4 regions of the Sutcliffiella cohnii genome follow, and region 1 is predicted to be linked to each of the others. Evidence: riboswitches for the same ligand, from Rfam matches in the RefSeq annotation. Region 1 holds a riboswitch; each other region holds the start of a gene.
What was found. A riboswitch is a leader RNA that binds a small molecule or an ion and turns the genes downstream of it on or off. The one in region 1 is predicted to bind S-adenosylmethionine.
Positions count from the first base shown of each region.

Region 2: another riboswitch for S-adenosylmethionine. It lies ahead of BC6307_RS08595 (hypothetical protein); the one in region 1 lies ahead of BC6307_RS22475 (LLM class flavin-dependent oxidoreductase).
Region 3: another riboswitch for S-adenosylmethionine. It lies ahead of BC6307_RS09745 (O-acetylhomoserine aminocarboxypropyltransferase/cysteine synthase family protein); the one in region 1 lies ahead of BC6307_RS22475 (LLM class flavin-dependent oxidoreductase).
Region 4: another riboswitch for S-adenosylmethionine. It lies ahead of mtnW (2,3-diketo-5-methylthiopentyl-1-phosphate enolase); the one in region 1 lies ahead of BC6307_RS22475 (LLM class flavin-dependent oxidoreductase).

Region 1 covers NZ_CP018866.1:4,482,981-4,490,496, reverse strand. Annotated here, with positions in the region: gene BC6307_RS22485 (PRK06851 family protein) at 1-1,037, shown strand, start outside; gene BC6307_RS22480 (hypothetical protein) at 1,304-1,777, shown strand; SAM riboswitch class I at 2,020-2,118, shown strand; gene BC6307_RS22475 (LLM class flavin-dependent oxidoreductase) at 2,178-3,209, shown strand; gene BC6307_RS22470 (ATP-grasp domain-containing protein) at 3,224-4,162, shown strand; gene BC6307_RS22465 (DUF1002 domain-containing protein) at 4,281-5,180, opposite strand; gene BC6307_RS22455 (YjiH family protein) at 5,630-6,976, opposite strand; gene BC6307_RS22450 (HD-GYP domain-containing protein) at 7,120-7,516, opposite strand, start outside.
Region 2 covers NZ_CP018866.1:1,742,659-1,750,174, forward strand. Annotated here, with positions in the region: gene BC6307_RS08565 (AraC family transcriptional regulator) at 1-704, shown strand, start outside; gene BC6307_RS08570 (DUF1835 domain-containing protein) at 768-1,877, shown strand; gene BC6307_RS08575 (SMI1/KNR4 family protein) at 1,900-2,316, shown strand; gene BC6307_RS08580 (DUF6886 family protein) at 2,347-2,865, shown strand; gene BC6307_RS08585 (GNAT family N-acetyltransferase) at 2,934-3,395, shown strand; gene BC6307_RS08590 (YjdJ family protein) at 3,429-3,893, shown strand; gene BC6307_RS08595 (hypothetical protein) at 3,986-4,186, opposite strand; SAM riboswitch class I at 4,264-4,368, opposite strand; gene BC6307_RS08600 (NUDIX hydrolase) at 4,532-5,146, shown strand; gene BC6307_RS08605 (alpha/beta fold hydrolase) at 5,276-6,157, shown strand; gene BC6307_RS08610 (hypothetical protein) at 6,241-6,501, shown strand; gene BC6307_RS08615 (hypothetical protein) at 6,566-7,054, shown strand; gene BC6307_RS08620 (hypothetical protein) at 7,274-7,516, shown strand, end outside.
Region 3 covers NZ_CP018866.1:1,970,132-1,977,647, reverse strand. Annotated here, with positions in the region: gene metX (homoserine O-acetyltransferase MetX) at 1-747, opposite strand, end outside; gene BC6307_RS09745 (O-acetylhomoserine aminocarboxypropyltransferase/cysteine synthase family protein) at 731-2,059, opposite strand; SAM riboswitch class I at 2,180-2,285, opposite strand; SAM riboswitch class I at 2,407-2,512, opposite strand; gene BC6307_RS09740 (hypothetical protein) at 2,625-3,572, opposite strand; gene BC6307_RS09735 (hypothetical protein) at 3,798-3,989, shown strand; gene BC6307_RS09730 (ATP synthase beta subunit C-terminal domain-containing protein) at 4,044-5,090, opposite strand; gene BC6307_RS09725 (YckD family protein) at 5,319-5,651, shown strand; gene BC6307_RS09720 (response regulator transcription factor) at 5,711-6,343, opposite strand; gene BC6307_RS09715 (sensor histidine kinase) at 6,336-7,376, opposite strand; gene liaF (cell wall-active antibiotics response protein LiaF) at 7,373-7,516, opposite strand, start outside.
Region 4 covers NZ_CP018866.1:1,856,143-1,863,658, reverse strand. Annotated here, with positions in the region: gene BC6307_RS09170 (divergent polysaccharide deacetylase family protein) at 1-686, shown strand, start outside; gene cbpA (cyclic di-AMP binding protein CbpA) at 736-1,371, opposite strand; gene BC6307_RS09160 (1,2-dihydroxy-3-keto-5-methylthiopentene dioxygenase) at 1,791-2,327, opposite strand; gene BC6307_RS09155 (methylthioribulose 1-phosphate dehydratase) at 2,370-3,017, opposite strand; gene BC6307_RS09150 (2-hydroxy-3-keto-5-methylthiopentenyl-1-phosphate phosphatase) at 3,014-3,685, opposite strand; gene mtnW (2,3-diketo-5-methylthiopentyl-1-phosphate enolase) at 3,687-4,916, opposite strand; SAM riboswitch class I at 5,027-5,132, opposite strand; gene BC6307_RS09140 (pyridoxal phosphate-dependent aminotransferase) at 5,220-6,395, opposite strand; gene BC6307_RS09135 (carbon-nitrogen family hydrolase) at 6,572-7,357, shown strand.

The DNA of each region.
Region 1 (7,516 bases):
GTTTATATGAATCAAATTTAGAAGGTTTGGACCGTGTATTCATTTTAAAAGGTGGTCCGGGAACTGGGAAGTCAACAATGATAAAAAAATTAGGTCAACGTTGGAACGAGGCCGGGTTTGATATAGAATATTTACATTGTTCGTCTGATACAGGGTCTGTCGACGGGCTAATTATTCGAAGCATCGGTGTCGGTATTGTGGACGGAACGGCACCTCACGTTATTGAACCGACAGCTCCAGGTGCAATTGAGGAATATATAAATTTAGGAGAAGCATGGGATTCGAAAAAACTAGCTCACCGTAAAATTGAAATTTTAGAACTTGCCCATCAAAAAAAGCAAGCGTTTGAGACGGCGTATGCAACGTTTAACAAAGCGCTTAAAATCCATGATGAGTGGGAACGTTATTTTATTCATAATATGAGTTTCGAACGAGCAAATAAATTAGCCGATGAGCTAATTGAAAAGCTTTTTGATGGAAATACGTTAACAAAACAAGCGGACGTTAAACACCGATTTCTCGGTGCAGCAACTCCGGTCGGTGCGGTAGACTTCGTTCCAAATATAACGGAAGGATTAAAAAAGCGTTATTTTATAAAAGGTCGTCCAGGGTCTGGAAAATCTACTCTATTAAAAAAGCTAGTTAAACATTGCGAAAAAACAGGTTATGACGTTGAAGTATATCATTGTGGCTTTGACCCTCATAGTTTAGATATGGTTGTCGTCAGAGAACTAGGATTTGCAATTTTTGATAGTACAGCTCCACATGAATATTTCCCAAGTCGCGACGGGGATGAAATTTTAGATATGTACGATTTAACGATTCGTGAAGGTACGGATGAAAGATACGAGAAAGAAATAGAAAAAGTGAGTAAACAATATAGTGAAAAAATGAAAGAAGCAATATCGCATTTAGCAGAAGCGAAGGAATGGCATTTGAAGCTAGAAGCAATTTATGTAAATGCGATGGATTATAAAGTGATAGATGAGAAAACAGAATGGATACATGAACAAATGGAAAAACTAGTGAAGCATTAATGTAATGAAGAGGCTGAGACAAAACTAAATTAGTCATAATAAAAAACGAACTATCGCAGAATTAGCGAAGTATATTTCCGGAGCGAGTTTTTCCCAGTATATTTCTTGTTCTTTTACTATGATGAAAATAGTTATGTCTCAACCTCTATTTATTATTTCAAAAATATATAAATTTTAAAAATTACGTATATGGCGTTTTATATATACGAAAACTAGAAAAAAGTGTACACTACACACGTATATTAACAGCAAAGGGAGACGTCATAATGAAAAAGTGGACAATCTTACTTATTTTCGTTACATTATCATTTTTAACAGCATGTGGAGCAAACAGCAATAACGCTAGCGAGGGAGCACAAGAGCAATTAGCAGCTCCTGAACATGATGAAAAACAAGACCAAAAAGTTTTAATGAACATACAAATGGAGTTAATCGAAATGGTACGTCCTCATTTGAGCGCAATTACTAATTACGAGCAAACAGGTGAAGGCGAAGAAGAAGCAAAAGCTGCAGCGAACAAAATTGCAAACGAGCTTCGTGCAATGGAAGTTTCAACGGAGCTAACGGAACAATACCGTACAGATGTGGAAGAAGCGATAGAACTTTTTGCGCAATATTTTGAAGAGCGTGTAGATGGTGAAAATGCAGAAGAAAAACTAGCTGCATTCCACAAGCAAATTGCTACTCCATATATAGAGGCAGGATTATTAGAGCCGAATTTTGAAAAAGAAGTTCAATAAATAATTAGAAGAGTGTTACTGTGAAGTAGCGCTCTTTTTTTATATTAAGTGGTTATGGAAAACATAACATTAACATAAGAAAGATTGAGTGTAACTCCTGACAAATGCTTGTCGGGCCAGTGAGCCGCCTCTGGTTTTGTTCTTGTAATACTATTCTAATAAAAGATTATTGCAAATACTTTACCTTTTTAGTTTACTAAACACCAAGTTTTGTGGTAGGATTACCATAAATTGAATAAAATTCTTTATCAAGAGTGGTGGAGGGACTGGCCCTTTGAAACCCGGCAACCTTTATAAAAAGGTGCTAAATCCAGCAAGGTATATACCTTGGAAGATAAGGAGAAAAGCTAACTGCTGCCTTCTTCTTATCGAAGAAGCTTTTTTTATAGGGGGAAAAGAGATGAAATTTGGTTTTTGGTTACCTATTTTTGGCGGTTGGCTACGAAATGTTGAAGATGAAAAAATGCCGCCTACATTTAATTATGCAAAAGAAGTAATACAAAAGGCAGAAAAATGGGGATATGATACAACATTAATTGCAGAATTGTATTTAAATGATATAAAAGGTCCTGAAAGTGATAGTTTAGAAGCTTGGTCTACTGCAGCAGCATTAGCTTCAGTAACGGAGAAAATAGAAATTATGACCGCTATCCGTCCTGGCTTTCATAATCCAGCAGTCGCGGCAAAAATGGCTGCTAATATTGATCACATTAGCAATGGCCGTTTTACACTTAACGTCGTTTCAGCTTGGTGGGAAGAAGAAGCGAAGCAGTATGGCGGAGTATTTACGGAACATGATGATCGTTATGATCGTACGCAAGAATTTTTAGATGTTTTAAAAGGTCTTTGGACAGAAGATTCTTTTAGTTATAAAGGAAAATTTTATGAACTCTCTAATACAAAACTGTTTCCAAAGCCAGTCCAACGTCCGAACCCTATTCTTTATGCAGGTGGGGAAAGTGAGAAAGGGAAACAAGTAATCTCTTCAAATTGTGATGCTTATGTCATGCACGGCGGAACGGTTGAAGAAGTGCAAGTCAAAATAGAAGATATGAAGGCTAGAAGAGAAGCGTTAAAGAAAGAGCCTTTACAATCGTTTGGAATGGCAGCATATGTCATATGCCGAGATACAGAAGAAGAAGCACAAGCAGAATTAAATAGAATTACGAATGTGAAAGAATCGAGTGCATACGCAGGGTATAAAGATTTTACGGGCAAATCACAGCTTGAACAGCAAGTGAAGTTACAGGATTATTCTGTTTCCAATAGAGGATTAAGACCAAATTTAATAGGCACACCTGAGCAAATTGCGGAAAAAATAAAAGCATACGAGGCAGCTGGGGTAGACTTATTATTACTGCAATTTTCTCCTCAACTAGAAGAGATGGAACGATTTGCACAACAAGTTATACCGTTAGTCAACAAAGGTTAAGGAGGAATTTTACGATGGAGAAGATCTATATCATTCACGAAAATAAAGAATGGACTGTACATTTAACGAAAAGATTGGAAGAGCTCCAATTACCATATGAAGAGTGGCATTTAGATGAGGGGACTGTCCCTTTAAATGAAGTGCCACCAGAGGGTGTTTTTTATAATCGAATGAGTGCGTCGTCTCACACGAGAGATCACCGATTTGCGCCAGAATTAACGAGCGCTGTATTAACTTGGTTAGAGCATCATGGCCGGACAGTATTTAATGGAAGCAGAGCGCTACAATTAGAATTAAGTAAAGTAGTCCAATATTCGGAGTTAGAAAAGCATGGAGTTCGTACACCAACAACGATTGCGGCCGTTGGAAGAAAACAAATTGTAGAAGCGGCCAAAAAATTGGGGCATGAATCGTTTATTACGAAACATAACCGGGCGGGAAAAGGACTTGGTGTACAGCTGTTTAATTCTATTGAAAGTTTAGAGGCATACGTAAATAGCCCGGCATTTGAAGAGCCAGTTGATGGAATTACGTTAATACAACAATATATAAAATCACCAGAATCGTACATTACTCGTTGTGAGTTTGTTGGTGGAAAGTTCCTATATGCCGTGAAAGTAGACACGTCAGAAGGATTCGAGCTTTGCCCGGCAGATGCATGTCAAATTGGGGACTTATTTTGTCCGGTTGGGGAAGAAGTAGAAGAGAAGCCGAAATTTCAAATTATTGAAGACTTCCATGATCCGATTATCGAAAAGTATGAAGCGGTTTTAAAAAGTAACAATATCAATGTTGCAGGAATTGAATTTATCCGCAATAGTGACGGAGAAATTTACACATATGACATAAACACAAATACAAATTACAATAGCGATGCAGAGCAAAAAGCAGGCAAATACGGAATGCTCGAGCTTGCAAAGTTTCTTGGCAAACAACTAAAAGTTCAAGTTTAATACGAAAAGGGCTGCTCCTCATAACGGAACAGCTCTTTCTATATTTCCCGCGGAAACATACCGCAGTGAAACGGTCTAATTTTTTTATATCTCTAGGATAGAATGTAAGTCAGTTCTCTTACTTAAATAAATTCGCAATTGATTGGAATAGGTCCCGGAAAAAGTCTTTCACACCTTGCCAAAATCCACTATCGCCCATAACACTATCAATTCGGTCTTTAATATCTTTCGTAATATCTTCTAATTGATTACGCACGTTATCAAAATTAATATTCAACGACCGCATTTTTTCAAACAGGTCAATTAATAGTTGGCGGTCTTCCGGGCTTAATTCAATGTTTAAACGGCTTAACTGGTCTTCTACAATTTTTTCTACTTCTTCACGAGTTACCGGATTTTGTTCTGCAATTTGTTTTTTAATCTCTGTTAATAACTCACTTACTTTTTCTTTATCTACTTCTTCTGCTAACTTCGTTGCGATGCTTAACTCTTCATTCGCAACTTCCATTCGATCTTTATCAAGCTCCGCACCTTTTGCATCGTATGCTTTATAAATTCCGACTAAAGCAGAATGACCCGTTACTTTTACGGGAGAGGCTACTTCTACAACCGCATCTTCAACACCTGCAGTTAAAAGTGCGTTCGCATACATTTCTCTCGTTACTTCTGTAATATTATCGGGAGTAATAATATCGACTGTTAACCCTACTCCTTGTTCCTTTAACGTAATTTTCGCTGAAGAAAACATACGGGAGTTTGGATTACCATTCAAATATGTTTTTAAATCGTCGCCAGTTACTGTAATGTGATCAACAAGGTCAGGGTTTGTAACTCCTAACAATCGTTTTACTTCTTCTTTTTGTGTGTCTGTTAAGGATCCACCATATACAACTATAGGAAAACCTAATTTTTCATTAATTACTTCTGTATCATCTTCTCCTGCTGCAAAGCCAATAGATGTAAAAGTCGTGAATGCTAATACTAGGATGAGGAACATTTTTGATAACCTTTTAATCATCGTTTTGTTCTCCTTTATTGTTCATATTCAAAAATACAACGCAAAGTTGCTTGTTCCTATTCTACCACGCTTCCGGCTGTATGTCTTTCCGGAGGCGAACTAATCTAATTCGGGACAAGCTTTTATATATGTATTAATGGAGTAATACGTTTAGAACAAGTATATTGGATCAATCAGGCGTAAAGAGAAGGAGGATGAGCTAACTTTATTATCACTTAGCATCTATTTGCCATAGGTTATAAAGCGTGAGAGGTGCGTCAATAAACTTATCAAGTGCGTCAAAAACTCGTAGAGAGGTCAATTTACCGTTCAGAGCAGTATCAAGCATATAGAACTCCCCACGAAACCCTCCCGTAGCGAAGGGTAACGGACTAAATTTACAAAATAAATTTATTTTCAAGGTAGCAATTAAAAAAAGAGCACCCAATTTAGGATGCTCTTTACAATCATTAAAAAATCATATGTGCTACTAATGCAATAATAGGTAACGTAATTAACGTACGTAAAATAAAGATAACGAACAATTTACCGAATGAAACAGGGATTTTGGAGCCTAAAATAACTCCTCCTACTTCCGATAAGTAGATTAATTGAGTGACAGACACACAAGCAATGACGAAACGAGTTAATTCGCTCTCAATGCCACTACCTAAAATAGCAGGTAAAAACATATCAGCAAATCCAACAATCATTGTTTCTGCTGCCTCTGCCGCATACGGAATTTGCAATAGCTCTAAAATAGGGATAAACGGCATTCCTAAATATGTGAATACAGGTGTATTTTCTGCAATAATTAAAGCAATAGTACCGAAAGCCATAACGACTGGAGCTACTCCTAACCACATATCTAGTACGTTCTTTCCTCCATCTTGGAAAAACTTACCGATACCTTCGTTTTTCTTGGCACGATCAACAGCTTGATTAAAGCCCCATTTTAAACGAGACTCGCCCTCTGGTACTAAGTCATTGTTTTGTGGCTCAGCTTTCTCATAATGTGTGTCAGCAATACGAGAAAGTGGTGGGATACGTGGCATAATAATCGCTGCAACAATCCCCGCTAAAAGAACTGTAAAGTAAAACGGTAAAAACATATGGCCAAGTCCGATTTCCTCGATTACGACTAAACTAAATGTAATCGATACGACGGAGAAAGTAGTACCAATAACTGCAGCTTCTCTTTTCGTATAATATCCTTGCTCATACTGCTTACTTGTTAACAGTACCCCAATTGTACCGTCACCAAGCCAAGATGCTAAAGAGTCGATAGAAGAACGCCCAGGTAATTTAAAGACAGGACGCATTATCTTTGTTAATAGGGCACCGAATAACTCAAGTAAACCGAAGTTTAATAGTAGTGGTAAAAACAGCCCAGCAAATAAAAATACAGTAAATAATAATGCTAATAAATCGTATAATAATAGACCACCAGTATAGTCAGACCAAACAGCTTCAGGTCCAATTTGGAAAAAAGTCATAATAACTAAAATCATTCCGACTACACGTACAACTGTCCAAAAGATAGATACGTTTAATAAGGAATAAAAGAAAGTACCTTCTTTAATACTCGCAGGTTTTACTAGTTTAAAAACAACAGTAGCAATCCCTATAAATGTAATTAATATTGTCATAATTGCTGGTATTACCGCGTGTAACCAACCTTCTAACGTATTAGCCAGTAATGCAACTGGGATAGTAAACCCACCGTCGATTGGAATAGGGAATATAAATAATAAAATTCCGATAAGTGAAGGAATAGCAAACTTTAATATATCACTTGTAGAATGAGCCTTTTGCATAAAAATGCCTCCTAAAGATTAAATGATTAAATATACAATAAGTGTAATTTTAATGCATTTATGAAATAATGCAAGTATTTTTTTAAAAGTAACCGCTTTCATATTTGTGTTAGTATTTGCCTTTTGAAAAATATGCAAATACATTATGCAAAATCTAATATTTCTAATTGCGATTCTTTGCGCAAATCTATAAAATGATCATCTACTTTTATAACAGGTAAATGTGGTTCATCATGATGAATAAATATAATTTCTCCATGTTTCCCATTATTCAGCAATACTTCATCTCTAATGTGGTTAGATAATAAAAATTGGATGAAGGGCTTAACAATACCAGGATTTAACCTATTTAAGTTAGCTTCTTGAATTAATATTTTCGCTGTTCTAAAAACGTTTTGTTTTTCTCGGTAGCTTCGGTTAGATGATAGAGCGTCATACACGTCCGCAACCGATAAGATTTGAACAAGGTAAGGTATTTTTTCATGACGTAACTTTGTCGGATATCCACTCCCATCTAAACGTTCATGATGCAGCAATGCA
Region 2 (7,516 bases), 2.2 Mb from region 1:
CTGTTAGAGAAGGGGAAGGGTTATTTATCAATAGTGGTTGTTTACATGCAGCAATAGATAAAAATGACTCTGGTTGTGTTTACATATGTTTAAATGTTTCTCCTAGTTTCGTTTTATCTCAAGAGCTGTTTAATTCGTATGTAAATCCGTATATACAGGCGACGAACATCCCGTTTTTGCACATATCACCAAATGAAACCTGGGGAGAAAACATTTTAACCTCTATTAAGAAAATAAATGAGTTATTTAAACAAACCCAACCTTACTATGAAATCGATATTAGTCTACAGTTAACGTTAATATGGAAAAATTTAATAATGAACGGTATTCCGTTACAATTTGTACAGACAGAATTGTTAAAAAGCCAAAGGATGAAGCAAATGCTAAATTGGATCCACCATAACTATGCGGAAAAAATTCAATTAGAAAATATCGCAAAGGCAGGTCATTTAAGTCGTTCTGAGTGCTGTCGATATTTCAAACGAATTTTAAAGAAATCACCATTAAATTACGTAATCGATTACCGCATTCAAAAAAGCTTACTATTACTTCAACAGCCTGAATCGAATGTAACAGATGTTGCTTACCAGGTAGGATTTAACAGCACCAGCTATTTCATTGAAAAGTTTCGAAAAACGATGAACATGACACCATTAGCATATAAAAAATACAAAAATAAAAGCAGAAAATACGAGCAGGATTAGGTCTTCTTATGTGGAAGTTATTTACTATAGCTTTAGATGATTGATACTAATAAAGAGGAGTTGATGATTATAAATTTCAAAGTTGTATTTCCATTTGTCTATTTTTTAATCGAACCGAATCGAGTACTTTGTTATAAAATAATATGTGATAAATATGTAACTTTTTTGGATTTGAGTACGTATAACGAGTGGGAAACGTATGAATTAAATGATGGAGAAGAATTTGAGTTTTTTAACCCTGACAATAAGAAACAACTCAAAGGTGAGGGGTGCTTTATTTCACAAGATGACTTAAATAGAATGGTAGATATAATAAATAACTGTATCCAAATACACCGTCGTTCAATTAACCTTTCAGACATGACAAGTGTTCACATCGTTTCCCCAGAATATGTAGCGGGTTCATTAAGAGTAGGTCTAGACAATCCTAAAACTGTTATTGGTTTTCCAGATTTCTTATCCATTGGACCGTTGTGGAATTTCCATGAAGAAAAAGGACAAACTCTCCGAGAAGAATGGCTATTTGATAACATCAATTATGAGCTTGATGATTTCGATTATCGTAATAAACTAAATATTACTATTCATCAAATAGTGGATATACCTAGTGATGTGCCGATCAATCTTTGGTATGGAGAAAATGCTGATGAACAAATAGGACTTCGTTTTATCCTATATGCGTTAAGAAATAAAGATAATGACATTTTTCTAATGAATTCTACAGAACTTTATAGAAAATATATTAATGCCAAAGAGCCTTTACTTCATACAGGTCAGATCGAACCTGAAATATTAAGACTGCTTTTTGAACAAAGTAAGAAAAATCCACCATTATCACAAAAATTCAGATTAAAGCTTTTAAAAGAATGGGAGGCTTTATCTCAAACGAAAGAAGTGCTTCGTGCTTGGGACAACGGTAAAGTAGTTGGCTTACCGAGTGACAACTATGACAAACAAATTATCGGGACTTTGGCAAGGTTACATAAAGAACAAGAAAAAAGAGACTTTATAAAAGTTGGGCAGGTTATCGGTAATTTGATCGAGCATTCGAATGTACCTGTTAATTCGCACTTTTTAGAATATAGAATCCGGTATTTAATTTATCATGGGGTATTTGAGTTGAAAGGTATACCGAAATCGATAAGGCATTATAGTGTTAAATTGCGTTCTTAATAATATTGTAGGTGGTTATTAGATGTGGAAGGACTACTTAAGCAATATTTCAGTAGAGTGTCAGTTTCAAAATCCTGTAACAAAATTTGAACTACAATCAGTTGAAGATAACTTACATGTAAAAATCCCAGCAAAAATATTGGAACTATACAAAGAGACAAATGGTGTATTTGGTCATTATGGGATTTCATACATTTGGTCAACCGAACAAATGATACGTGAAAACCTGTTTGCTAGAAACTTACATAATAATATGGATAACTTTTTATTTATTTCAGATGCAGGGAACGGAGATTTATTTGGCTATTCTTTTGTAGACGGAATGCAGCAAAATGAATGCATATATTGCTGGAATCACGAGGATGGTCGTGTGAAAATAATCTCCCCGTCGTTAGAAGAGTTTCTAAAAGGCTGGATACTGGGCGAAATTTCAATTTGATACTATTAATTGAGAGCCAAAGGAGGAATTATGCGACTTTTTCACGTAAGCGAACAACCTGACATTTCAAAGTTCGTACCTCGAATACCTACTAGACAAGATATGGATCAAAGTAAAGGGTTAGTTTGGGCAATTAATGAAAAATGTTTACCTAACTTCTTAACACCTAGAAATTGTCCGAGAGTTACATATCATTGTAACGAGCGTACCACAGAGGACGATAAAAACCGCTATATGTCTTCTAAAACTACAAACCACGTTGTTGCCATTGAGCATAAGTGGTTTTCTACTATGAGAGATACTACATTATACTTATATGAATTTAACAGTACTGATTTTTATCTACTCGACAGGTGTGCGGGCTATTATGTAAGTGAAAAAACTCAAGTTCCTATCAATAGATTTGTAGTGAATGATTTATTGATGGAATTAATCCATCGAAAAGTAGAAGTAAGAATAGTTGATAGCCTTTGGGATTTATGTGAAAAGATTCAAACAACAAGCTTTGATTGGTCCATGTGCAAAATGGGAAATGCACAAAGGAACTAGTTAATATTTATGGCTAGCAGACCCTACTCGAAAAGGGTTTGCTGTTAAGCAAGGGGGAGAATGGAAAGATGAAAATTAGACTTGCACAAACAAAAGATATTAAGCAATTAATACAAATGAGATGGGATTTTACGATTGAGCATGATGAAAGTAAACGAAACGCATCATTTGAAGACTTTGAAAAAGAATGCCACTCTTTTTTAGAAGGTGCTATAAACGGCAATCAATGGTTCATTTGGGTAGTCGAAGAAGATGAAAAAGTTGTATCTCATATTTACATCGAATTAATCCAAAAGGTTCCGCGACCTGGTAGGGTAACTTATCCGTTCGCCTACATGACAAACGTATACACTGTTCCAGCATATAGAGGGAAGGGTGTTGGTAGTGAACTTCTAAGTTACATAAATAAATGGATAGAAGAAAATAATTACGAATTCGTCATCGTATGGCCAAGTGACGAAGCTATTAATTATTATAAGAAAAATGGTTACAAACATTGTACAGAGCCGATGGAATATTTTCCTGGTTAAATTGGATGTTTATGAGAAAGGTAGTGAACTGTCTTGTTTAAGTTTTTCTTTCAACTCGGAGTAGCAATGATGATCCTATTGTTTTCTACTTTTGTTTCTTGGTACGAAGGTAGCGCGATAATCGATCATCCGTGGGAATGGGAATATTCCACTCCGTTTACTCAGCTTAATGGAGAAATTCAGAATGGAAACCAAATATCACAGCTAGATTATTTTGTTTATGCGGCGAAATTCCATCCGACATTTCCATTAGTAATGTTAATCAGTTTTTTGTATCTATTAATTCTTGTTAGTTTCCAAGTCCTTAATACTAAACACTTTATATATTTTTTAAGTTTTGTAGCTGCATCCTTATTTTTTCTAAGTTATTTAGTTTCTAATTCATCAACAATAGGTGGGAACGTCTTTTTTTACTTTAGTATGTTAACTGGTATTGTATGTATTGCCACAACGATTTGCATGAAGTTTTTAGGTAGCAAAAGGGAAACTACTGCATAAATTATAATTTCATATGAACAAGAATAATTTGTCAACAAGCACAATTGTAAAAGGACTCAAATACAGAGTCCTTTTTTAATCGTAATAGAGTTTTATGAAAACTTCTTTAACCGGATGGAGCTAAACCCAGTATGTGGATGTACGTTGGACTGGACTTTGTAATATTCATATTCCAACTCTGAAAGCGTCAAATCAAGTAATGCATCTTCTTTTTTATAAAATTGATGATGTTCTAGTAATTTTGAAATGATCTCCATTTTTCTTACTTCTACAACTTCGTTAAGTAAACTCATAAAATCCTCTCCTTAAAATATCCATGTTTTGAAGACTAATAAAAGATAAGAAGATTTTAAGAAATGTAATGAAAACCAACTTATCTTCCAAGTGAAAAACTTGTAGGATTTAGCACAGTGTTCAAAAGGAACCTGTTGCTGAGGTATCATCGGGCCAGTCCCTCTACCTCTCTTGATAAGTAAATATAATATTATGATATACATATTATTCCGATTTGTCTACTATGAATTAATGGTTTGTTACATGTATCTTAAAGATAGTGATAGTCCGGGGTGGTTTAATTAATGATATTGGTTATAATTAAATTAATATTAAGAAAATCCATATTTTGGCGGTGAAACAAAATGGAACCTAAATGGTTAGAATGGGCAAAACAGCTTCAATCGATTGCCCAGGCGGGATTAACGTATTCAAAAGATGTTTATGATATGGAGCGGTTTGAGCAGATAAGAGATATTAGTGTAGAAATAATGTCTCAACATACAGATATAGACAATTCAATAATAAAAAAATTATTTGCAAACGAAACTGGTTATGCTACTCCAAAAGTAGATATAAGATCAGTAGTTTTTAAGGAAAATAAAATTTTATTAGTTAGGGAAAATGATGGGGAATGGTCTTTACCAGGCGGTTGGGGGGATATCGGCCTAACACCGAGTGAAGTGGCTGTAAAAGAAGTAAAAGAAGAATCTGGATATGAAGTAAAAGCTAAAAAATTGATAGCGGTAATGGATAAAAAGTGCCATCCGCATCCTCCGTCACCATATCATGTTTATAAAATGTTTATTCAATGTGAAATTATCGGGGGCCATGCACAATCAGGGCTGGAAACTAGTGAAGTTGGCTTTTTCGATGAAAACGAACTACCCAAATTATCTGTAGCAAGAAATACAAAATCCCAAATTCAACTAGCTTTTAAACATCTACATAATCCTCAAGAGCCTGTCTATTTTGACTAATTATTCGGTATTTAGAGATAGTGACTTATATTGATGCAGGAGGTGTTTTGAATCAACTCTTTAGAAACTGTAAGTATTAACGGAGATAAGCAATGGATTTATATAAGAAGTAAAAATGAAAATAACCCAATTCTTCTTTTTCTACATGGTGGTCCAGGAGCCGCTCAAATTTATTGTGTAGATAATTATTTTAAAGATTTAGAGGAAAGTTTCATTGTTGTTGATTGGGACCAAAGAGGTTCAGGGAAGAGTTACAATAGTAAAATTACTAAAGAACCATTAACGATTAATCAATATTTGGAGGATACAAAAGTTTTAGCTGAAATGCTAATGAAACGCTTTAACAAGAATAAGATCCTTTTAGTCGGTCATTCGTGGGGGAGCATCATTGGCTTGTTAGCGGTACAAAAATATCCGCATTTATTTCAATGTTATATAGGAATTGGTCAAGTTATTAACTTATTAGAAGGCGAAATAATAGGTTATGATTACGCCTTAAAACAATCTAAGTTGAATAATGACATTTCTAATCGAAAAAAATTAGAAAAAATAGGACCACCTCCGTATCCAACTCTATACAAAACTGCTCTATTTAGAAATATTCTAGATAAGTATGGCGGCTATAAGTATCAACAAAAAACGAGCCTATGGAATGATTATTTAAAAGAAATGATAGAGTCTAAGCATTATAGATTAACAGATACGTTTAAGTGGTTCAGAGGTACAAACTATTTAGTAAAAAGTCTAAGGGACGAGATGTTGACGATAAATTTTAAAGAGCAGGTAACATCAGTCGCTATTCCGGTGTATTTTCTAGCAGGGAAGTACGATTATATAACGCCAACTACAATAGTAGAGGAGTACTATGAGCTAATTAAAAGCCCAGCGAAAAAATTAATCTATTTTGAAAAAGAAGGACATGATCTTCATTTTGAAAATAGTAAAAAATTTATGGAGATTTGCCAAGAGATTTTATTTAGTTTTGAAGATAGTAAACAAAACTTTATATAGAGTCATTGTTTGGTGGGACCTTTACTTAGGAAAAAAGCTATTATAATTAAAAAAATGAAAATAGGCTTAAGGAGAAATAATGTATGAAATTTTACAATGTAAGATATGGTTTTTACATATTAGCTTTATTAATTACTGTTCTTTTAATATTCATCCCATTAATGGGAGACTACTCCGTAAATGCATTTGTTAGCAAAACGTTCATTTCTGTGCCGATTGTATTAATAATTGGAGGAAAAATACTAGCTATATTGGAAAAGAGAAGAGAAAAACGAAACGTTGTAAAAGATGTAAGTATTAATATCGGTTTAACGATTGCATTAGTTTTGTTTATAATAAATTAATTTTGAAACCATTTTGTTCTTTGTATCGTCTGATATTTTAAATTTATTTATTGGAGGATGATGTATGGGGAGAAAATGGTTTTTGTTATTAATAGTTGTGGTGCTCGTACTAGTAGGTTTCCAAACAATCGTAAAAGCTGGAGAGATTAGCCTTACGAAAGAAGAAGAAGGAACAATAGAAAAATACTTAAAGCAGGAAGTAATAGAACCGAACTTTGGAGGAGAAATTTTTACTGCCTACGAAGTGCTAGCTTCGAATGAAAAACTAGGAGAAATATACGTTTGGGCGTTAATTTCTGAATACTACATAGAGGATAAAGTAATAGAGTCCGGTACATCTATGTCGGTTCCGCTCGTTCTACATGTTAATGATAGTGAAAGAGGCTTAGAAATCTTAAGTTACACAATGCCTGGTGACGGCTCCTATTATGAGAAAGATATTAAAAAATTGTTCCCTAATCGTATCCATAGTAAAATATTTAATTATTCATCTGTTCATATAAATAAATTAATGAAGGAGATGGATGAAAAGGTGGAAAACTGGAAGTCCTAACGGTTATTTGAGCGTGCGTAGAACCACTCAAACTTTTTAAAAAAGTGAACAAAGGCTCGATTGGAAAAGTCAGCATATATGATATGCTTGGGATTTTTCTTTTCGGGCATTTTTTATGGGATTATTAGACAAAGTGGATGATATATAAAACTAAACGAATCAAATGAGTAAAGGTAGTAATAATAATACATATTGTTTTACAAAAATGAGGTGTTCTTGTTGTTCGTTCTCTATCTTATAATGGTCATTGTATTTCTAGTTATAGCTATATTCATACCTAGAAAAAAACCTATACAAGAACTTATTATTACATTACAATTTGCCATCATATTGAATTTGTTAACAGATATGTACCTTGATAACAAATACAATTTATACTGGTATTTTGATGAAATGCTAGTGGAATGGAAATATTTGTTCATCGTTGCAGGAGAGGCGATTGTATTATATATAGCTTTTAAC
Region 3 (7,516 bases), 2.4 Mb from region 1:
TTCTCCTTGATATTTCAAATAGGAATCTATTTGATATTGGGATGCGTTCTTTTTTTCACGTTGGAAACGGTTGTTAAATAAACGTTGCGAACGATACGTAACAAGCCCTACCATTCTTGCTACTTCTAAACCTTTTATCGATTGTTCCTCATAAAAACCGTTGTTCCAAGCTGGATCATTTTGAATAGCGTGTCTTCCAATCGTATTGAATGCAATACCATAATCGGATAAGGTAGGGGTAACTGCCATCGGTATTAAATGTTTTGCAAAATGGGGATAAAGTATCCCCCATTCTAAAACTTGCATGCCACCCAATGAACCACCAATAATTGATAGCACTTCTGTTACTCCTATTTTTTCTAACGCTCTTTTGTGACTATGAACGATATCTCGAATGGTTATAGTAGGAAAATCCCCCCTATATTTTTTTCCTGTTTCAGGATTTATAGAAGTAGGACCAGTTGAGCCCGAGCAGCCTCCGAGCACATTCATCGTAATAACATTATATTTGTTCGTATCGATATAACGTGAAGGTCCGATAAGATCTCTCCACCAGCCAGGGGACACCGATGTCCCGACTGTTAAGTGGTTTCCTGTTAAAGCATGACAAACTATTATACTATCGCCATAAAGGTTCCCTACTCTTTCATAAGCGACTTCCACATCTTTTAAATGGACACCACTCTCCAATTCAAAGTCACCAATACAAACCTTTCCGACTTCGTATAAATTATTTGTTTGAAGCATCTCCAGCAATTGCCCCTTTCACAGTAAATCCAGTAGCTGAATAAAAGGCTTGATCTAAATCATTTTTTAAATCTTCAACGGATTCTATGCCAACCGATAAACGTATTAAATCTTCTGTAACTCCTGTTTTCTGTAAATCTTCAGAAGATACTTGCTGATGTGTAGTTGAAGCTGGATGTATAATGAGCGATTTAGCATCCCCGACATTCGCTAGGTGAGACCATAATTTTACACTATCAATGACTTTTCTACCTGCTTCTCTTCCACCCTTAATTCCAAATACAATAATTGATCCGTACGTATTGTTTAAATATTTCTTTGCTAAATGGTTTGATGAATGGTTTTCTAAACCTGGGAAAGTGACCCAATCAACAGCAGGATGTTGTTGTAAAAATGCAACTATTTCTTTCGCATTTTCATTATGCCTTTCCATACGTAAATGTAATGTTTCTAACCCTTGTAATAGAAGGAAAGCACTTTGTGGGCTTAAACATGCACCGATATCCCTTAATAGTTGAACACGTAGCTTTACAGCATAAGCTAATGGACCGAACGTCTCGGCAAATCGAAGACCGTGATAACTTTCATCTTTTTCTATAAAACCAGGGTATTTCGGTTGATCCCAATTAAAAGTTCCACCATCTACAACGACCCCACCGATTGTTGTACCATGACCTCCTATCCATTTTGTTGCAGAATGTACAACGATATCAGCTCCCCATTTAAGCGGTTGACATACATACGGTGCAAACGTATTATCAACAATTAATGGAACATTGTTTTCATGCGCAACGTTTGCAATCTCTTCAATTTTCAACACGTTTAAACTTGGATTGCCGATTGTTTCTGCAAAAACAGCTTTTGTGTTAGGGGTAATTGCTTCTCTAACTTTTTCTGGGTTTGTTGTATCTACAAAATGTACCTTGATTCCATATTTCGGTAGTGTGTTTGCGAATAAATTATATGTTCCACCGTACAGGTTTTCAGCAGCAATTATTTCATCACCAGCTTGAGCTATGTTTAATATGGAAAAGGTAATAGCAGCCATCCCAGAGCTTAACGCAACTGCCGCAACCCCACCTTCTAATAGCGCTATTCTTTGTTCAAAAACATCAACTGTTGGATTCGTAATTCTACTATAAATGTTTCCGAACTCTTTAAGTCCGAATAAGTTTTGTGCTTGTTCTGTACTCTCAAATACATATGAAGTTGTTTGATAAATCGGAACTGCTCGTGAACCTGTTGTAGGATCTACTTGTTGACCACCGTGTAATAAAACTGTTTCTAACTTATACTCTTGATTATTTGACATGTTACATTCCTCCAAAATTAATATTTTTTAAGTTTACTTTTTTTCTTGAATATCTATTGACTAGCCTACAATATCTACAAAAATAAAAACCTCTTCATAAGAAGAGGTTCATTTTCCCTCCTCTTATCTTCCAGACAAAAAGTGTCTGCAGGATTTAGCACCTTTCAAGTTTTTGAAGGTTGCTGGACGTCATCGGGCCTGACCCCTCGGTCACTCTTGATAAGAGTTTATAAAGTTGTAAATATTTTACGTTATGATGTCGTACAATAATATATTCCTAGTTGTCGCCACCTCCAAAAATTAAAAATCCTTTCTAAAAGATTAGAAAGGATTAATATGCAGTCCTCTCCTTATCTTTCAAACAATAATGTTTGCAGAATTTAGCACCTTTCAAATCGTTTGAAGGTTGCCGGGCTTCTTCGGGTCTGTTCCCTCCACCACTCTTAATAAGAAGTTTCATTTATTATTATGTTGTTAAATAAAATAATAACAATTTTAAATATTTTCTGTCAATAGTTTTTGTAATCTTTTTTAAAAACATACTTTTAATCTATGATTAGTATGTTCATTCTTCTGGTAATATTAAGTTTATTCCGCCGATTTTAGGGTAGAATTCACCTATAGAACCCATACCTCCAGAGTAATATTGATCTCCATCTTGATTACTAAACTGGAAGAATGGTTGTATATATACTATTTTCCCTTTTAGCTCATCAATATTTTTGGAGGATAATGGAATATATAGGAGCATTTCTCTTTCCGTCAATGTTAATGGTAAATTAAGAGGTTCACCATTAAATTCATCAAGTTCATTCGAGTATAATTCAAAATCATCATCAAATGTGTACATCATATTATTTATATCATTTTCTGTCATACCTGGTAGCCAAAACAGTATGCGTTCTAATACGTCTCCCTTTGGGCCATCTAATCTAAATATATAACCTGTTCCATTAAAACCTAGTAGGCCATTCATAACCCATCTATTATGACTAACTTGATCTTCATTACCTATTAACGTAAATTGGTACGTTTTATCCATTGAGAAAGTTTCTTCCATCCCGTTAACCTGTAATTGTAATGAATTCAGCATGTAGTTTTCATCAAAACTATCCTTTATCGAGGTCATTGTCCTTTCCCCAATTGTAACTTTAGATTCACCGTTTATCATCATTTCTACTTCTGAGTGAATGTTCCTTTTATACCACGGTAAATCCTCATCCACTTGTAAAATGTATTCCCCTTCCATTTTTGAGAAAACATTACCTTTGTCATCTCTAAAAATTAATTTATCAATAGTAGGCGTTTTTTGCCATGGATGAGCTTTTACCCACACAACAGGTAGTGAAAATGACGCAATTGGTATGTTCTCTTCCACTGTTAACACGATAGAGCCACCACTATTTAAAGGATATATTCCACTTGAAACATTTGATTGAGTACTCCACCAAACGATTGAAATAGTAAAACAAATAATCGTAAATAGGAAAACAATCAATATCCTTTTTAACATTGTGTTTCCCCCTTTCCTTATGTCATAATATTCAAACGTTTTAGGGTGGAAAAGGTTTCATTTTTTTTAATATAAAAAGCAAACTAATAATAGTTGAAACTTTTTTACCTAATATACCGTATATTAAGTAATCTTTAAAAAGGCTTGGCAACTACTTCTTAACCATTCAAATGGCCTTAGTATGTTAAAATATAAAAGAAATTGCACTTGAAAGGGTGTGGGTGGATGGATATTTATATTGCATCAACAATTATAGTGGCACTATCACTACTATATTATGGTTATGATAAGAAAAAAAGTTATGAATTAAAAGAAAAAGAATTAGAGCTTGAACATAAAAAATTGGAACTTGAAATTATGAAGCTCAATAAAGATGTGCAAACAAATAACGACGAAAGAAAAGATACACAAGTTTGATTGAATTCAAATTGTGTCTCTTTTTTTTGTCGTTACATCGCTAAACTATGAATATTAAAGCCTACCTACAAAAGTAACATCTTCTACTCTACGCCCATCTGCACCGCCACTTATGATTGTTTGAACATCTTGTATAACTTCTTGTAAAGAAACCGATTGTCCTTTTACTTTCGTATGCTCTTCCGCTACGAAAAAAGGTTGCGTTAAATATGCTTCAAGTTTTTCCCCTCTTTCGTACGTTTCTTTCTCTGAAATCGGGATTGCTTGATTTCCTCTTACTTGAACTAGCGCACGTAATTCACGATAACGACGTAATAATTTTTTTGCACGTTGTTGAACTGATAAGTGATTTTGATCAATATATGCTCCTTCTAATATAGACGAAGTAGAATAAATTGGATTTACGGCAGGGAATTTAAATCTTGCAGCTAAGTCCGCATCAAAGTGCCAAACAGTTTCTAACGGACCATATGGCATTTCTTCATCCATTACTTCTCCTTTTAGATCCAGAAGAATTGTCGTAACGTTTGAAATTCCTTCTTGCTCTAATCTCTCTTGTAACTCGAATGTCTCTCCAGTTAGTACATGCTCTCTATCGGTAGCAAAAAGAATATGATTGTTACTATTTGAACTATTTACTATTACTTCATGCGTTTCATTAATTGAATTTGATAGTATATCTACTAATGGATACAAATCTTGGAGCTCTGGATAAATGCCTTCTGGTTTTTGAAGTATTGTACGATATCCATTCTGTTTAAGATTATGAAACAACTCTGCAAGAACAACTAGTTGGCCCATTCCTGGACGAGCTACTAATCCGACCGTTCCTCCTTTCACTATAGGAGCAAATAAATCCACAACTTTAATACCCGTTTCCAACATTTCGATAGAATCTTCTCTAATTATTAGTTCGTCTAAACTACATTTCGCTAAAGATGCTAACGCAACAATTGTTCTAACTTCTGCTCTTCCAACTGGAATTTTTCCTGTACATAAATTAGAAACGGTAGCTGGTCGCAAGCCTACTGCTCGGGCAGCACTTGTTAAATTGGGAACCCTCTTTCTTAATAATGGGACATTAAGTTTTAAATTTTCCATCTTTTCTCCACTCCTTTTTTAATTTTAAGAAAAGTCTTGTTGTTACTTTAAATAGTAATTTATTTTACTATCTAAAGTCAACACATTATATGCGTAAACGTAATAAAAATTACCTCTTAAAGTAATTATTTTATAGTTTTATATTTACTCATAAAACACATGAGTTAATTATTTTACATATTTTCACATATATCAGACATAATAATAAAAAAGGAAAGGAAGAAACTAATGAGAAAATTTATATTTTTATTAAGTTTTGTCGTACTTGTCGTTAGTTTTGCTCCACTCTCTAATGTTCAAGCTCATTTCAACGGAGAAGGCTGGATAAACAAAGATGTAAAATTAACAGATTCTCAGAAAGAGGAGCTCGGGGCACTACATAAAAATGTGTTAATAGAGAAGAAAAACATCATTAACAAGTACGTTGAGTACGGTATAATACCACCTGATAAAGGGGATAAAATAATAGCAAAAATGGAAAAGCGTTATAAAAAAATGGAGGAAAATGAATTTATTCCTCAATGGGATAAGTATAAAAAGCATAAAAAGCACAATGAATAATATTAATTACATTTTTTAAAATAAAAAAACACTTGAGATCCTTTTCTCAAGTGTTTTACTTATTGAACGAGCGAGTGTTTAAACGCATATATGACTGCTTGTGTACGATCTTGGACATCTAACTTAGCTAAAATATTACTAACATGCACCTTAACCGTTTTAAGTGCAATAAACAATTCATCTGCAATTTCTTGATTTGTTTTTCCTTGGGCAATAAGAAGTAAAATTTCCATTTCACGATTTGTTAATTCTTCATGGGGAAGCTGTTTCGTTTTTTGTCGCATACGCTTCATCATCTTTCCAGCAACTTCTGGCTCCAATATAGATTGCCCATTATACGTAGAACGAATAGCATTAGCAATTTCATTCGCTTTTGATGTTTTTAAAATATAGCTTGTTGCCCCTGCTTCTAAGGCAGGATATACTTTTTCGTCATCTAAGAAGCTCGTAACAATAATTATTTTCGCATCTGGCCATTCTTCCATTATTTTTTTCGTTGCCTCAATTCCATCCATTTCTTTCATCACTAAATCCATTAATATAATATGTGGTTTATGTTTAAGAGCTAAGTCTATTGCAACTTTCCCGTCATCCGCTTCCGCTATAACTTCAATATCTGGTTGAGCAGACAAATAGGCTGCGACCCCTATTCTTACCATTTCATGATCATCTACTAGTAAAACTTTAATCATCATCTTCACCCTTTAAATCAATCTTTGGAACTTTTACTTCTAAACGAGTTCCTTGTCCTTTTACACTAACAATTTTCATAACGCCACCAATTTCAAGAGCACGATCATACATATTTTGCAATCCGTAGGAACCAGCTTTTTCAGACTCTACATCAAATCCAATCCCATCGTCCTCTATTCGCAATATAATGAATTGATCTCGTTCGATTAGGAGTACTTCCAAACTAGCTGCTTTGGAATGACGTAATGAGTTAGAAAAGGATTCTTGTACAATCCGGAATAGATGGTCCTCCACACCTTTATCCATTCGAAATTTTTCTAGTTTCCAACTAAGTTCCATTGGTATCTTATGTTGTAATTCGATTAACAACTCTTCTATTCCTTCTTGCAATGTTTTACCTTTTAAAGCAACTGGTCGTAAATGTAAAAGTAGTGCTCTCATTTCTAACTGAGATTGTTGTATCATTTGTTCAACAAGGAGTAGTTGTTTTGTTTGATATTCTGCAAGCTCCGAATTATTTTCTGTAATAGCAGACATTAACATAGAAGCAGCAAATAACTGTTGGCTAACCGAATCATGTAGTTCTCGTGCAAGTCGGTTTCTTTCTTGTGAAATGATTTCTTGTACTCTATTTTCCATATCAACTGCTTTTTCATTTGCCAGTTTTTGAGCTAATTTAGCTTGTTCTTTCATTTGCATATTTATTTTATGGAGGATTTGTTGTACCATATCTAATTCTGGAACGGCTTGTTTATCCATTAAACTTCTTCCTTGTTCAATATGTGTTACTTGATCGTAAACGGTTTGCCATTGTTTTTTTTCAAAAACTCCAGAAAGAAGTCCTGTTATAATTCCGATTAAGAAAATAATACAACTACTAAAAAGCATAAGCGGTAAATCAAAAACTTTTACTTCCCAAAAAGAAGCCCAGTTCATAAATGGAAAAGAATAAAACAAGATAGCCCCAATTGTTATTAAACTGAGTAACGATATAAGAAAACCGATGACAACATACCGTTGTATTATATTCATATTCTCTTCACCTCTAATTTACCGACAAGTATAGAGGTGTTTATTTTTACTTTTTGTTGAACTTGAATATACTTTTCTGTTTGATATCGAATTGATTGATTAAACCTTTTTTCGTCATCGTTACCTAAAATATGTGTTGT
Region 4 (7,516 bases), 2.3 Mb from region 1:
GAGTCGCTATTGTTATTGATGATTTTGGTAATAACATGAAAGGTACAAAACAAATATTAAACTTACCAGTACATTTAACAGTTGCTGTTATGCCATTTTTACCTACAACTGAAGAGGATGCGATTATGGCACATGAGCTCGGTCACGAAGTTATTCTTCATTTGCCAATGGAGCCCGTGAAAGGTAAAAGAAGCTGGTTAGGACCTGGTGCTATTACAACAGATCTCTCTGATGAAGAAATAATAAAAAGAGTGAACGATGCGATTGATGCAGTTCCTCATGCTGTCGGAATCAATAATCATATGGGATCGAAGGTAACTTCAAATGAACATATTATGAGAATAATACTAACTATTTGTAAAGAACGAGGTTTATACTATTTAGATAGTAAAACGAGTGGAAAGAGCGTCGTTGCGGAAGTTGCATCTGAACTTGGTGTCCCCTATTTAGAAAATGAGCTCTTCTTTGATGAAATATATAGTATTCAACATATCGAAAGACAAGCAAACAAACTGTTAAAAGATATCGACAAAAAAGAAACAATAATTGCTATTGGGCATGTTGGAGTTGCTGGGGATAAAACAGCTTCTGTATTAAAGCAGTACATTCCAATGGTAAAGAAAAAAGCTGAAACAGTAACACTCTCTGAACTATTAGTTGATAAAGAAATATTAAATCCGTATTAAATATATCGAAAAAGGTTGCCAAATAATTGGCAACCTTTTTTTCATATGATTATTCTATATCTATTTCATCTACATGTGTAACACGAAATTCTTTTTCTTCTATTTTCTTTACTAACCTTTGTACTTCGGCTTTCGTTAATTCCGCAGGTAAGTTTACAATAATTCTACGTAAATATTTCTCACCATTGTCTAGTGTGAGCATACCGTCAATGTTCACTTCTTTTAACAATGTAACTAAATCTTTAATAGCCCCTTTATGTTCAATTGTAGCTATTGTAAGCGTATGACCGCCAGTTTTCATTCCGAACGAGTCAGCCAACACATCCATCACATTTGCATGTGTAAGTATACCGAGAAATTCTTCCTTTTCATTTAAAACAGCAATAAAAGGTAATCTTTTTATTGTGAAGAACGCTTTAAAGAATGAGTCTTCTTCATAAATAAATGCATCTTCATTTTGAACGAGGGACGTAATAGGATCATTTTCTTTCCCTTTTTGCTCATATAAATAATCTAGTAAATGCACTTTGTAAATAAAACCACTAAATTTACGCCCGTTATTTGATAAAACTGGTATGCAACGGTATCCAGATTCTTTCACTTTTTCATAAGCTTCTTTCACAGTAAAAGTCGGTTCACAATATTGAACATCAAATTTAGAAACAAAATTATAACGAACTTTCATCACTATCACTCCCTTGGCTTCATCCAATAGAAAATTTTCTACTTCATACCTTTAAAATACCATAAGGGCGGAAAAACGTAAAGAAAATTCACAATGTTCTAACAATAGATTCATTTGCATGTAAAGCTTAATGTTCTTTCGTTCCCTTACACTTCCAACTATACAGTTAATCTAAACGGTTGTAAGCAGTTTTTTAACGTTATATATGGACATTATTTGACAGTATTTTCAATTTCTCACCGCTTACTAAACTCTATCAACAACATCAATACTTGGACTTTTATATATATTCCCTAAAGTTTTGATTCATAACAAAAAAAACGCAAAAGGTATGGATCCCTTTGCGTTTTTGCTAATTTTTACGTCTAGCTTCGCCTAATCGGTTTTCAGGCTAATTAACAAGTCGTATATACTTCTAATTAATTACTATTAACTTCTTCTTTTTCGTAAATTGGAACCCAACCTTCTGTTGTAACAAAGATGCGAACAGCAACTACTTTACGATCTTCCATTAAAGTAAAGTAGTGTCGTACATTTTCTGGTACTGAAATTAAATCACCTGGCTGCAATTCAACATCGAAGAAGTTTCCTTCATTATCTTGAATTACAAAAATCCCGTGACCGCTTACGATAAAACGAACTTCATCATCTGTATGATGATGTTCCTGTTGGAAATTGGTTAATAACTGATCTAAGTTTGGTGTAGAATCAGACAAAGAAATAACATCACTAGATTTATAACCTCGACGCTCTGAAATGTCAGCAATTTCTTCTCCAAATACAGCTAAAATTTCTTCTTTTTCCTCATCTGTTAGTGCATATTTTTCTTTTAAGTTAGATGGTAATTTTGTAATGTCCCATTTCTCGTAAATTACTTCATTCTTTTCTAAAAATGCTACTACTTTTTCCTCATTTTCAATTCTTTCATTAGTTGCATGTAAACGAATTTGTGCCATTATATTTCCTCCTCAATAATTTTATATATTTTTCAGTTCTAGTTAAGCAATTGGCATAACCGGATACTGTTTTTGAACATTTTGCAAAGCTAGCAATTTTAGATGGTAAGAAAACAAAAACTCCCAAGCTTCTAAATATTTTTTTGCTTCAAAAGCCGTTTCTCCCCATACGGTGATTCCATGGTTTAATATAAGGACCGCTCCTTTGTCTCCATGAATGTATTTAGAGAACTGTTGAGAAAGGGTAGGAATATGTGCATCATTTTTTATAATTGGAATAGAAACCTCCGCATCCTCTTCCCAATAACCTAAAGCTTTAATTATTTCTTGCCTTTTAAACGTTATTTTTCCTTCTTCTTTATAAATTTCCGATATAACGTTATTATCAATCGTATGAACGTGAAATACCGCTCCTGCATTAGTTCTGTTATAAACTTCAACATGCAATTGCGTTTCAGCTGAAGGTTTTAATTTTGTTTCTTCAGCGGGTGCGCCTTTTTTATCTACTAGCAAAAAATCCTCGCTTGTACGTTTTCGCTTATCCTTTCCACTTGCTGTTACGAAAAATGTTAGAGGGTTTGTTGAAACTTTAATAGACAAATTTCCACTTGTTCCTGGAAACCAATCTCTTTCGGCAAACTCATCCTTTACATCCGCTAGTTCATTCCACTTTTGCAAATAACGACTCATACCGTAACCTCCAGTCGTTGTAGTATGGAAATGACATCATCGAACGTTTCGAACGATTCATAAGCGAGTTTATTTTCTTCGCATTTTTCTATTAAAAAATCTCTCGCAATCACTTTATCTGCTAATTTAGCTGCTTGTAGATCCGTGATGGAGTCACCAATAACCACTTTGTATGAAGTATCGTTTGCAATTTTTCGAATGATGGAAGGTTTGCAGCAGCCGCAATCGTTATCACATTGTTCATCACAACTATGTGGCCAAGTTATAGTAATATTCTCGTTTGAAAAATCAGCTCTATTGCAATAGATATATTCCTCTTCAATCCGTCCTTTTAATAACGGCTTGACGAAAAAGTCGATTCCACCAGAAACAATATATAGTGGGATCTCTTGCTCTTTTACGTAAGCAATGAAGCGGTCGAACCCTTCGCGTATTTCCGCTTGTTGCACAATAAAGTTAGTAATCTCTTCCCTCTTACTGGATGAAAGTAAAGCAAACATTTCCCCTACTCCATCTTGTATACTAATTTGTTGAGATAACACTTGATCCTTTAATGAAACCCATTCATCAGGTGCAAATTGCTTCATCGCTGCAATAATGTTATCTGACTTCGTTACAGTTCCATCAAAATCACAAAAAATAACAGGTTGTCTTTTTAAAGTTGTCATCTTATTTTTCACCCCAAAGCTGTAATGCTTTCTGTAATTCCTCTTTTTCTGCAGCTGCCTCTCCTAACGTTTTCCCTTCCAGTACGGCGTCTACAGCTTGACGGAATGCTTTAGCACCACCAGCGGCTCCATCAGGGTGCCCATGTACTCCGCCTCCAGCATTAATAACTGACTCTTGACCAAAATCATTTATTAATAACGGCACTAAACCAGGATGAATACCAGCAGATGGGACAGGTAAGCTTGCTTTTACAAGATCCTCTTTCGTTAACTCTTTTGCAACTTTTATTGTTGCCTCTTTTTTTAGCGCTACACTTCCATAAGGAGAAGGGAAAAGGGAAAAATCTGCCCCAGCATATCGTAGTAATTTACCTAATAATAGCTCATACGAAACCCCGTAAACTGGTGAAGGTGTTAAAGCACCACTAAATGCAGGATGGGCCATTATTGGTATTTTGATATCTTTATCTTCTGCGAGACTTTGTAAACAATCTAGTCCATAGGAGAAAACGTTAAATAATAACATGTCAGCTCCAAGTTCTACCGCTCTTTTCGCCTTATCCCTTAACTCATATGTTCTACCAGTAATGTTCACCGCGTAAAGCGTACGGTGCCCTGTTTGTTCGTACACATTTTGAAGTACTTCCTTACCGGCAATTATTCTATTTTCAAACGGTGTTAATTCATTTTCAAATAATATTTCATCGTCTTTTACAAAATCCACTCCGCCTAACGCTTGCTCTTTTAATTGGTCTCGTAAAAAGGCGAGATCACGCCCTAATACTCCTTTAAAAATACTCATTACAAACGGACGCTCCCACACACCTGTTTTTTCTCGAATACCTTGAATACCAAATTTCGGTCCTGGAAAACTTCTTTTTAGTTCATCACTAAACTGTAAATCAAGTAATTTAATTTCTCCATCAAGAGAAAGCTTCCCAAAAACTGTAGTGATAATGGCAGGAATGTCATTAGAAAAATTAAGTGATGGATAAGCAATTTTGATAAGTCCTTTTGTTCTCTTCTCACCGAAATATCTGTTAACCTTTTCGTCCTCTGGCAGATATTCAACATGTACTACTCGACCTTTATGTTTTTTTAACTGATCCTGGTCTACTTTTGGTAAATCTGTCCAAGAACCAACTGTGAGTCCAAGTGCAATTCCTTCCGCTTTTCTTTCTAGATTCCCTTTCGCATCATGAACTAAGTATGTAGCAATTACTTCACTCATCTATTCCACACCCTTTTGTAAAAATTACTGTGCTGTTGTACCTCTTTAAAATGAATTAAATACAAAATAAAAACCTCTTCCAATAAGAAGAGGTTAGGTATCCTAACATCCTCTTATCTCCCAGCTAAAAAAGCTGCAAGATTTAGCACCGTGCTTAAAAATAAGTCGGTTGCCGGGTTTCATCGGGCTAGTCCCTCCACCTGCTCTTGATAAGAAAACGTAATATATTCATTTTTTTACTATTACAAAAATAGAAAATCTAGTTGAGATTATGACATTGGTAATCTTTTTTGTCAACAGTGATTAAGAAAATAATTGCAATTTTTTAATTCGATCAACCGCTTCTTGTAATCTTTCTGTACTTGTTAACAGCCCTACTCTCACATAACCTTCACCGTATGATCCAAAGCCAATTCCTGGTGCAACGACAATATGAGCATTTTCTAATAAGTAATCAGAAAAGCTTTCAGAAGTATAGCCATTAGGGACTTTTAACCATGCGAAAAAGGATCCTTGTGGGGCATTAACGTCCCAACCAATTTCTTTCAATCCGTTTACGAGAACGTTACGTCTCTCCTCATACATTTCCACTAATTCATCTACACAATGTTGAGAGTCTAAAAGCGCAGTTGCAGCAGCTTCTTGTATACTACTAAAAAGGCTCACATATAGATGGTCTTGAAGTAAATTGATCGCTTCAATTACACTAGCATTCCCAACGGTAAAACCGACTCTCCACCCTGCCATATTATATGTTTTTGATAAGGTATATATTTCTACGCCAACATTTTTAGCACCAGCAGTTTGTAGAAAACTAATTGGACGATTCCCCTCAAAGCCGATAGCGCCATATGCAAAATCATGAACGACACAAATATTATTTTTATTTGCTAGCTCTACTGTTTCTTCAAAAAAAGCAGCTGTTGCCATAGCACCTGTAGGATTATTCGGATAGTTTAAAAACATTAACTTTGCATCTTTCAGCACAGATTCTGAGATATTTTGATAGTTTGGTAGAAAATTATTTTTCTCTTCAAGTGGCATTACTTCCATGTTTGCCTTTGCTAGCGCAACTCCAGACAAATAATCTGGATAGCCTGGATCAGGGACTAAAACGGTGTCACCTTCATTAAGCAAACAAACGGGCAGCTCTACTAATCCAGCTTTTCCGCCAAAAAGAACAGCTATTTCTGTTGCTGGATCTAACACTACATCGTATTCTCGTTTATAAAATGCTGCAACCGCCTCTTTTAAAAAATCATGGCCTCGAAATGGGGCATATTTATGATGTTGTGGTTTCAATACCGCATTTTGCATCGATTGTACAATATGTTGCGGTGTTGGCTGATCCGGATTTCCTTGTCCTAAGTTAATGACATCATGACCTAATGCAACTACTTTTCCGCTCTTTTCAACAAGGGATGCAAAAAATTGTTTCGGTAACGTTTGTAACAATTTTGATTGTTTAAAGTTTTTCATTTGTACACCTTCTTAAAAAAATGTTGAAATACTAGTGACAAATCATATAATGTTAAAAGCAAAATGTAAAGAGTTTTTTGAAATTTTCTGTAATGGGCTATACACAATGAATAATAAATTGTAAATTAGATGCAGGTAGCAGAAAACGACGAAGGCTAATAAAGGGGGACTTTTATATGTCATGGAAAGTAGCTTGTATTCAGTTTGATATAACGTTCGGTTCACCGCAAGAAAATGTTAAAAAAGTAGAAAAATTGATTATGGAAACTGTACAGAAATATAGCCCTAAAATTATCGTATTACCAGAGTTATGGACGACAGGGTACGATTTAACCCGGTTAGACGAAATTGGTGACAATAACGGTGACACTACTAAAAAAACACTTCAAATGTTAGCAAAAAAACATAATGTTCATATTGTCGGTGGTTCCGTTGCTAAAAATACATCTAAAGGTACATATAACACCATGTACACTGTAAACGACGAAGGCGATATTGTAGGTGAATATAGTAAGCTACATTTGTTTCAGTTAATGTATGAGCATCTATACTTACAACCAGGAAAAAATGATGGATTATTTCAACTAGATGGGGAAACTTGCGCTGGAGTTATTTGTTACGATATTCGCTTTCCTGAGTGGATTCGTACCCATACAACGGGAGGCGCAAAAGTGGTTTTCGTCGTTGCGGAATGGCCATTATCACGGCTCGAGCATTGGAGAGCTTTATTAATTGCTAGAGCTATTGAAAATCAATGCTATGTAGTTGCAGCTAACCGTGTTGGGAAGGACCCTAATAACGTATTTGCTGGCCATTCAATGATTATCGACCCATGGGGGGAAGTTTTAGCGGAAGGTTTGGAAGACGAAGCAATCGTTGTTAGTGACATTGATTTAGAAAAAGTGGAGAAGGTTCGGAAGCAAATACCGATATTCGAAGATCGGAAACCTAGTTATTATTAATACTATGTTAAAAGCATTGTAGCGTTATTGTTGCAATGCTTTTTTATTTTTATAGTATACATTTTTAAAAAACCTTTGGGGCAATTCTGAAAATAGGCTAGTAGTATGTTAGTTCGTTTCTCTTCGCGTTCAGTCATTTGATTTTCACGAGAGTATGTT